Alloalcanivorax dieselolei B5: one gene and its partners. The protein of the gene in region 2 binds, or shares a complex with, the protein of the main gene of each other region. Links are inferred from orthologs where the notes say so. Each region holds a gene or a part of one and is shown on either strand. Other genes may lie near its edges. The genes, in order: dinB, dnaN and B5T_RS13465.

The links.
Region 1: the proteins of dnaN (region 2) and dinB are in contact, whole or in part, in a solved structure (PDB 1OK7), measured with the Escherichia coli proteins. The link is inferred for Alloalcanivorax dieselolei B5 from one-to-one orthologs.
Region 3: the proteins of dnaN (region 2) and B5T_RS13465 are in contact, whole or in part, in a cryo-EM structure (PDB 8GIZ), measured with the Escherichia coli proteins. The link is inferred for Alloalcanivorax dieselolei B5 from one-to-one orthologs.

The regions. Positions count from the first base shown.
Region 1 is NC_018691.1:3,725,578-3,728,581, forward strand. The notes cover bases 1-2,851. They hold dinB (DNA polymerase IV), read left to right. Parts: upstream 1-807; coding sequence 808-1,896; downstream 1,897-2,851. Other genes in these bases: B5T_RS16510 (FAD-dependent monooxygenase), read right to left, coding at 1-623; ppnN (nucleotide 5'-monophosphate nucleosidase PpnN), read left to right, coding at 2,088-2,851. Also shown: more of ppnN, read left to right, coding at 2,852-3,004. UniProt on the Escherichia coli protein: Poorly processive, error-prone DNA polymerase involved in translesion repair and untargeted mutagenesis. Copies undamaged DNA at stalled replication forks, which arise in vivo from mismatched or misaligned primer ends.
Region 2 is NC_018691.1:762-3,738, reverse strand. What follows is about bases 154-2,977. They hold dnaN (DNA polymerase III subunit beta), read right to left. Parts: upstream 2,204-2,977; coding sequence 1,103-2,203; downstream 154-1,102. Other genes in these bases: dnaA (chromosomal replication initiator protein DnaA), read right to left, coding at 2,242-2,977; recF (DNA replication/repair protein RecF), read right to left, coding at 154-1,045. In the rest of the region: more of recF, read right to left, coding at 1-153. UniProt on the Escherichia coli protein: Confers DNA tethering and processivity to DNA polymerases and other proteins. Acts as a clamp, forming a ring around DNA (a reaction catalyzed by the clamp-loading complex) which diffuses in an ATP-independent manner freely and bidirectionally along dsDNA.
Region 3 is NC_018691.1:3,029,733-3,032,884, forward strand. Bases 101-3,099 are described here. They hold B5T_RS13465 (DNA polymerase III subunit delta'), read right to left. Parts: upstream 2,106-3,099; coding sequence 1,095-2,105; downstream 101-1,094. Other genes in these bases: B5T_RS13455 (TatD family hydrolase), read right to left, coding at 101-621; B5T_RS13460 (PilZ domain-containing protein), read right to left, coding at 689-1,036; tmk (dTMP kinase), read right to left, coding at 2,102-2,728; mltG (endolytic transglycosylase MltG), read right to left, coding at 2,725-3,099. Also shown: more of B5T_RS13455, read right to left, coding at 1-100; more of mltG, read right to left, coding at 3,100-3,152. UniProt on the Escherichia coli protein: Part of the beta sliding clamp loading complex, which hydrolyzes ATP to load the beta clamp onto primed DNA to form the DNA replication pre-initiation complex.

The DNA of each region.
Region 1 (3,004 bases), 3.7 Mb from region 2 along the record:
GGGAGCAGGAAGCCGTGGCTCTGATCCTCCGGCAGATCCAGTTCCATATCCAGGTCCGCCAGCAGAAAGGTCTCTTCGTAATCCATGCCTTCGAAGGGCAGGCCGAGCAATTCCCGCACCCGGGAATGGGCGCCGTCCGCGCCCACCAGGATCTCTGCTTCCACTTCGGTGACTTGCTCGCCAACACGGACCCGGGCCCGCACCCCGGCGCCATCCTGTGAGCAGTCGAGCAGTTCGGCGTCGCGCCACAGTTCCCCGCCAAGGCTACGGAAACGTTCCTCCAGCACCGCTTCCACCTGTGACTGCGGGCAGCTGAGCAGGGCCGGCTCCGGCGTGTCCAGGGCGGTGAAATCCAGATGCAGCAGGGGCCCTTTCTCGCCATGGAGATTCACTGCCCGAATCGGACGGCTGCGTTCACGCAGGGTTTGCAGTACCCCCATGGCGTCGAGGAATTCCAGGGTGCGGGCGTGCAGCCCCAGCGCCCTGGACCAGGGCCGGCGTTGCGGCAGGCGGTCGATGATGCGGCAGGGAATGCCGCCGCGCAGCAAATTGACGCCCAGGGTCAGGCCGGTGGGGCCGGCGCCGACGATCAGTACTTTGGCTTGACGTGATCCCGTGATCATGAATGCGATGCTACAATCGGTGTATGAAAAGCCGTCATGCGCGGCCGGCTCCCCGGAACAGATGCGACGGCGGCCCCGCCGTCGAGGATGCCCGTGCAACCCGCCACCGGCACCGCGACGAAATGTATCACATCCAGGGCCGCCCGCGCGTCGCGGTCCGCCCATTCCTGCCCCCGGAAGCGTCATGAGCCGCAAAATCATCCACGTTGATTGCGACTGCTTCTACGCCGCGGTGGAAGTCCGCGACGAGCCGCGCCTGCGCGGCCGGCCAGTGGCGGTGGGCGGCGATCCCCAGCGCCGGGGTGTTATCGCCACATGCAATTATCCGGCCCGGGACTTCGGCGTGCGCTCGGCGATGTCCTCCGCCCAGGCCCTGCGTTTGTGTCCGGAGCTGGTCATACTGCGCCCGGACTTTGACAAATACCGCCGGGTCTCCGCGCAGATTCAGGACATTTTTCGAACCTTTACTCCGATTATCGAGCCGCTGTCCCTGGACGAGGCCTTCCTGGACGTGAGCGAGAGCCCGTTGCACAGCAACAGTGCCACGCGTATCGCCGAGGCCATCCGCCAGCGGGTACGCGACAACGTCGGCATCACCGTGTCCGCCGGCGTGGCGCCGAACAAGTTTCTCGCCAAGGTGGCCAGCGATTGGCGCAAACCGGACGGCCTGTTCGTGATCGCGCCGGATCAGGTCTCGGCGTTCGTGGCGGCGTTGCCGGTCACCCGCATCTTCGGCGTCGGCCGGGTCACCGCGGAGAAAATGGCGCTGCAGGGCATCCGCACCTGCGCCGATCTGCAGCCTCTGAGCCGGCTGGAACTGGCTCAGCAGTTTGGCAGCTTTGGCGAGCGCCTGTATCACCTGTGCCGGGGCGAGGACGACCGGCCGGTGCAGACCAGCCGGCGGCGCAAATCGGTCAGCGTGGAGGAGACCTACCACCAGGACCTGACCCATTTCAGCGACTGGCTGCGGGAACTGGCGGCACTGATGCCCCGTCTGGAGCAGCGCCTGGACCGTCTCGACAGCCACTATCTGGTGCAGGGCCTGACGGTGAAAGTGCGTTACAACGACTTCCGCATCGTCAGCGCCGACCACACCGAAACCGCCCTGGACAAAGCCGTGTTCGAGCACTTGCTGCGGCAACTGTGGGAGCGGCATTCGGCCCCGGTGCGCCTGCTCGGCATCGGCGCCCGCCTGCGTGATCTGAAGTCTCCGCAACAACCGGACCTGTTCCCGGAGGAGAGGGAACGGGCGTTGCGGGAGAAGCGGCAGTGAAACGCTACGACACCCAAGAGTAACAACGCCGCTGTAGGAGCTTGCCCTGCAAGCGAATTCTTTAAGCAAGGCTCAATTCGCTTGCAGGGCAAGCTCCTACAGTGGACTTGTAGCTGGTCAGGAACCTTGATTCCCCCATCACCAGCCCTCAGATTAGGGGTCTGAACCCCTGGAGCAAGGAACCGCCCTGAATGACCGTCATTAACGCGGCCACCGCCACGCGGCCGGCCACAGTGTCCACTATCGTCGCCCCGGAAGGCAGCCTGGAAGTACTCAGCCAGCAGGAGGTGGAACGTCTGCGTGATACCTCGTCACGGGGGCTGCATGATCTGCTGCGCCGCTGCGCGCTGGCGGTGCTCAACGCCGGCACTCCCACCGACGACAGCCGCCAGGTGCTGGAAACCTACGCGGATTTCGATATCCAGGTGATGCAGGAAGACCGCGGCCTGATGCTCAAGCTGGACAACGCACCGGCCGGTGCTTTCGTCGATGGCCGCATGATCCGTGGTATCCGCGAGCATCTCTCGGCGGTACTGCGCGACATTGTCTACGTGGCCAACGAGATTCACACCGGCGGCCGTTTCGATCTGAACAGCACCGACGGCATCAGCAACGCGGTATTTCATATCCTGCGCAATGCCGGCGTGCTGCACGCCGGCGAGACCCCCAATCTGGTGGTGTGCTGGGGCGGCCATTCGATCTCCCGGGAAGAGTACGACTACAGCAAGAGCGTGGGCTATCAATTGGGGCTGCGCCATCTGGACATCTGCACCGGTTGCGGCCCTGGCGCCATGAAAGGCCCGATGAAGGGTGCCCATGTGGCCCACGCCAAACAGCGCCGTCGTAATGGCCGCTATCTGGGGATTTCCGAGCCCGGCATTATCGCCGCCGAAGCCCCCAACCCCATCGTCAATGAACTGGTGATCATGCCGGACATCGAGAAGCGTCTGGAGGCGTTCGTGCGGGTCGCCCACGCCATCATCGTTTTTCCCGGCGGTGTCGGCACCACCGAGGAGATTCTTTATCTGCTCGGCGTCCTGCTGCATCCGGCCAACCAGCATCTTCCGGTTCCCGTGGTCTTCACCGGGCCGGCGGACAGCGCCGAGTA
Region 2 (2,977 bases):
CAGCACCGCTGTTTTCAACGGTGGCACGTCCCAAATGGTCCGCGTCCACCGCCGTGATCAATGTCTGATGGTTCCCCATGGTCAGAAAGCGCAACAGGGTATCCCGATGAGTCTGATCCAGCTCAGAGCCCAGATCATCCACAAGGAGAGTACAGACCTTGTTTGCTTCCGAGATCATGGGGAGCTGAGAGAGCACCAGGGCATAAGACAAAATCTTTGCTTGCCCACGGGAGACACGATCCCGGGCCACCACACCATCTTTCGTGATTCTGACATCCGCCCGATGGAAGCCCGCGTGTGTGAAACCTCGACGTCGGTCCTCTTCCTCGGTTCGAATCAGCGCCTGGAGATAGTCTTCACCAGGGCGCAAACCGTTATGCAGTTCCAGATTAACTTTCAGATCAGGAGACAGCATCTCCAGGATCTTTCGCCATTCTGTTTTCAAGCGAGCCAGATACGGTCTACGCAACCCTTCAATAGTAGCAGAACTAGCCGCCAGTTTCTGGTCCCAATAACGCAGCTCCTTTTGTGATGCTTTCCCTGCACGAAGCAGCGCATTTCGCTGCTTGAGTAGGGAGTTGGCTTCCTTCCAAGCCGCCAAAAAAGAATGTTCCACGTGGAACATTCCCCAATCCAGGAATCGTCGACGTACAGAAGAAGCACCAAATATCAAATCCACGGACTGCGGGTGCAACGCCAATACAGGGAGAAGGGTGGCCACATCACTCAATGCCGAGGGAGTCTGGCCATTGAGCTTTAATGACTCTATGCCGGATAAGGCTCTTCTCACCCCCAGCCTGTCCTGCTTTCCGGATGGCTGATCAACCACGGCAAACAAGGTGGCGGAGGACGCGCCATCTCGAACCAGGCGAGACAGCCGCCCCCCTCGAAAAGACCGCCCGCCACTACCAATAAAGTAGATGGCCTCCAACAAGCTGGTCTTGCCGCTGCCATTGGCGCCGAAAATGAGATTCAACCCCGAAGAGGGGGAAAAATCCGCCTGATGGTAATTCCGGAAGTCTGAGAGACGGAGTTCGGTGAGCATAAGGAGGGAGGAGGGTAAGGGCCTCGGAAGTGCTCGAGGCCCTGGGACCGCCGCTGATCAGAGGCGCATCGGCATAACGACGTAAATCGCCGCTTTGTCTTCCGGGTCGGTGATCAGGGCACTGCTGTTACTGTCCCCTAACTCCAGATCCGCCTGAGGGCCATTCAGTGTGGCCAACACATCCAGCAGATAGCTGACATTGAAACCGATCTCCAGCGGAGAGCCGTTGAAGTCAACGGACACTTCCTCTTCCGCTTCCTCCTGCTCCGGGTTGTTCGCCACCACTCTCAAGCTACCCTCGGACAACTGCACCCGAACCCCCCGATATTTTTCATTGGAGAGAATCGCCACACGGGCCATGGCCTGCCGCAGAGTCTCGCGATCCGCAAGAATCCGGCGCTGACCGTCTTTCGGGATGACCCGCTCGTACTCAGGGAACTTGCCGTCCACCAACTTGGAGGTAAAAGTGATAGCACCAGCGACGATGCGAACATGATTGCGGCCCAGGGTCAGACGCACCATCTCACCAGCGTCCGCCAGAATACGAGACAACTCCATAACCCCTTTACGCGGAAGAATCACTGAGGCTTCCTGATCCGGGCCTTCCAGCTCCGCATCGCACAAAGCCAGACGGTGGCCGTCGGTGGCCACCGCGCGTAATGCTCCGGGGCGCAGTTCGAACAACATACCGTTCAGGTAATAACGCACATCCTGCTGCGCCATGGAAAAGGCAGTGCGATCAATTAAGCCGCGCAAAACACCCGGCGCGATGTCAAATCCAGACGCGGCCTTATCCTCTTCCTGGCTGGGAAACTCGGATGCCGGCAAAGTAGACAGAGAAAATCGGCTGCGGCCGGATTTCACCAGCATTCGCTCGCCATCCACCTCAAAACGGATCTCCGCTTCCGCCGGTAAACTTTTGACAATATCAACCAACTTGCGAGCAGGGACCGTAGTCTCACCGCTCTGGTTTTCCCCCTCCAGCGGCAGGCGAGCCACCAGCTCCAATTCCAGGTCGGTGCCCGTCAGTGCCAGCCAGCCATCGCTGACTTCCACCAGCACATTGGAGAGCACGGGCAGCGTCTGCCGCTTCTCAACTACCGCCGCTACCTGCTGCAGCGGCTTAAGCACCTGTTCACGGTTGATCGAAAATTTCATGTCCCTTTCCCGTCATCGATGAGCCGACCCCAGCGCCGTCAAGACGTGAGAGTTCTCAGCAAATTTTGGTAATCTTCCTCAATTTCGGGGCTAGTTTCCCGAAGTTCATTCACTTTTCGACAAGCATGCAACACCGTGGTGTGATCACGCCCGCCAAAACTGGCGCCAATCTCCGGCAAACTGTGGCTGGTCAATTCCTTCGACAACGCCATGGCGACCTGCCTTGGCCGCGCCACCGAGCGGGTGCGGCGTGGCGAGTGCAGATCCGGAATCTTGATCTTGTAATACTCCGCCACGGTGCGCTGAATGTTATCGATACTGATCTGCCGCGCCTGCAGCGCAATCAGATCCTTCAAGGCTTCCTTGATCAAACCGATATCAATCTGCGCCCCGGTAAACCGCACATGGGCAATAACCCGGCGCAGGGCCCCTTCCAGTTCCCGCACATTGGAACGAATGCGCTGGGCGATAAAGAAGGCCGCGTCGTTAGGTAGCTCGATACGGGCTTCTTCCGCCTTCTTCTTCAAGATCGCCACCCGGGTTTCCAACTCCGGCGGCTCCAGGGGCTGTGACAATCCCCAGCCGAACCGGCTCTTGAGGCGTTCTTCCAGGCCATCCACTTCCTTGGGAAATTTATCGCAAGTCAGAATAATCTGCTGCCCATTCTCCAACAGAGCGTTGAAGGTATGGAAGAACTCTTCCTGGGACTGCTCCTTCCCAGCAAAAAACTGAATATCATCGATCAAGAGCGCATCCACGGATCGGTAGAACCGC
Region 3 (3,152 bases), 3.0 Mb from region 2 along the record:
CAGCAAACGTTCCACCGGCAACGCGGCGACGGTTTCACGCAGCGCTTCCGCGTTGCGGAAAGTGACGATACCGGAAATGGAGATGTAAAAACCCAGCTCGATGGCCTGCTCCGCCATGTCGCGGTCCTCGGTGAAGCAGTGCAGGACGCCCCGCACCCGCCCTTCCCCATGCTCGCGCAGCAGCGCCAGGGTATCGTCCTTGGCGCCGCGGGTGTGTACCACCAGCGGCAGACCGGTGTCGCGGGCGGCGCGGATATGCTCAACGAAACGCTTTTGCTGCCACTCCCGTTGCTCCTTGGCGTAGAAGTAGTCCAGACCGGTTTCGCCGATGCCCACCACCCTGGGATGGTCCGCCAGGCCGATCAGTTCCGCCGCGTCCGGTTCATGCACGTCCTTGTAGAGCGGGTGCACACCGACGGTGGCGAACACCTCCGGCTGGGTTTCAGCCATCTCCCGCACCCGTGGAAAGGTCTCCAGATCGACACCGATGCACAGCATGGTGCCCACGCCGTCGGCGCGGGTGGCGGCCATGAGGGCCTGAAAATCACCTTGGTAGGCGTCCAGATTGAGGCGGTCCAGGTGGCAATGGGAGTCCACCAGATCAAGGGTCTCCGTAGACATGAAACACTCCGTATTGAACTGCGGGCATTCTACATGAAACGGGATCCCGGGTGCCGGACGACAGGCGCTACATCGTATGCGTGGGCCGGTCCGATTGCAGCGAGCCGGCGAGGTGATTTTCTATGGTGCGCCGGGCGGTATCGTCCTGGTCGGAGAACTGCACGCCAATGCCGGCACTGCGGTTGCCCTGGGCGCCTCGTGGCGTGATCCAGACCACCCGGCCGGCAACCGGTATTTTCTCCGGCTCATCCATGATGCTGAGCAGGAGAAAGATCTCCTCCCCCAGTTGATAGGCTTTCTCGGTCGGCACGAACAAACCGCCGTTGCCGATAAACGGCATGTAAGCGGCGTACAGCGCCGCCTTGTCCTTGATACTCAGTGAAAGAATGCCACTACGGCCCCCCGGCATCTTCATGCCACCCCCCTGTCGCGGTACTGCTTGTGATTGTTGTGCATGCCAATTCCGTGGGCGATTACTGCAAGGCGGCGTCCACGCCCACCAGCACCAGCATCCATTGCTCCATGAGCAATTCCTTGTTCGGGTTGGCGCCGGCCAGGATCTGCCGGCGGCCTTCCTGAATCCGTTGGGTGGCGCGCATCAACCGCGCCACCGGAACGGTATCGGCCAGCTGCCGCAGCAGCGGCTCCAGTTGCGCATCGCCTTCGCCGGCGGGTATGGCCGCGCCCCCAAGCGCCGCCAACCGCGTCGCCCGGGCCAACCAACCATACAATATCCGCGCCATGGTGTCCGGCTCGAACGCCGCCAGGGCCTGCGCCCCCTGGGCCGGAGACAGACGCCCCTGGGCCACTCGCAATACCTGCTCGGCGAGACGACGGCGATCACTGAACCAGTCCGCGTCCTGCAGCACCAGCGCTTTCAAAGGCGCGCCCTGGGCCGCGTCCAGTAATGCCGGTGCCACCTCCCCGACCTGTGGCGTCAACCAGGAGAGCGCCTGATCGGCGGCGGGCACCGGCAACAACCGTTGCTGGCAACGGCTGCGCACGGTGGGCAGCAGCAGGCTGGGCTGATGGCTGACCAGAATCAGGGTCATGCCCGGTCCCGGCTCTTCCAGAGTCTTGAGCAGCGCGTTCTGCGCACTGCGGTTGAGCGCTTCCGCCGGGGACAACAGCGCCAGCCGCCCGCCGCCGAACTGGGCGGTGCGGGAGCAGAACTCCACCAGGCGCCGCACCTGATCGATCTTGATCGCGCGGCTGCCTCCTTCCGGTGTCAGCACGTGCATGTCCGGGTGGGTACCGGCGGTACTCAGATGGCACGCCTCGCACTGGCCACAGGCCACGCCGGCGCTGGGTTGCCGGCACAACAGCGTCTGCATCAACGACTGCGCCAGCCGGTATTTGCCGATGCCTTCGGGACCGGCCAGCAACAGGGCATGGGGTAAACGCTCACGCTGGTGCTGATCCAGCAGCCGCGCCATCTCCTCCTGATGCCAGGGACAGGGTACCTGTACCGGCGCTTTGCTCATGCCTCCTCCGTAATCGCGTCCACCCAGGCGCCCAGGCGCTGGCGCACCTGCTCCAGCGGCCGGGTGGCGTCCACCTGCACGAATCGGCCGGGTTCATTGCGGGCCCGCTGCAAATAGCAGTCACGCACCCGCTGGAAAAAGTCACGGCTCTCCTGCTCGATGCGATCCAGCTCTCCCCGTTTGCCGGCGCGGGCCAGCCCCACTTCCACCGGCACGTCGAACAGCAGGGTGTAATCCGGCGCCACCCCGGCCAGCACCAGCCGTTCAAGGATGGCAATGGCATCGTGGTCCAGGCCACGCCCGGCGCCCTGGTAAGCCCAGGTGGCGTCCATGAAACGATCGCACAACACCCATTCGCCACGGGCCAGGGCGGGCCGGATCAGAGCGTCCAGGTGCTGGGCACGGGCGGCGAACACCAACAGCAATTCGGTGGTATCGGCCATCGGCTCCTCGCTGGGCGCCAGCAGCACCTGACGGATGCGCTCCGCCAGTTCGGTGCCGCCGGGCTCCCGGGTGACACGCACCGTCTTGCCGCGCTGACGCAGGCGTTCAGCCACCCATTCCAGGTTGACGCTTTTGCCGGCGCCCTCACCGCCCTCAAGCGTGATGAAGCGGCCGCTCACGGTGCCGCTCCCGGGCTTGAGCGGTAATCATCACGCCGGTTGAGCTGGTATTGGCGTACCGCGCGCCGGTGCTCCGCCAGCGTATTGGAGAAGGTGTGGCTGCCGTCGCCACGGGCGACGAAGTACAACGCCTTGGTCTGTTGCGGATGCACGGCGGCGAAAATGGCATCGCGGCCAGGCATGGCGATGGGCGTCGGCGGCAATCCGGTGATCACATAGGTGTTGTAAGGGGTGGGTTCACGCAAATCAGCCCGGCCAATGCGGCCGGCGTAGCGCTCGCCCATGCCATAGATCACGGTGGGGTCGGTTTGCAGCCGCATTCCCAGGCGCAAACGATTGACGAACACACCGGCGATCTGGCCGCGTTCCTTGGCTACACCGGTTTCCCGTTCCACGATAGAGGCCATGATCAATGCCTGGTAAG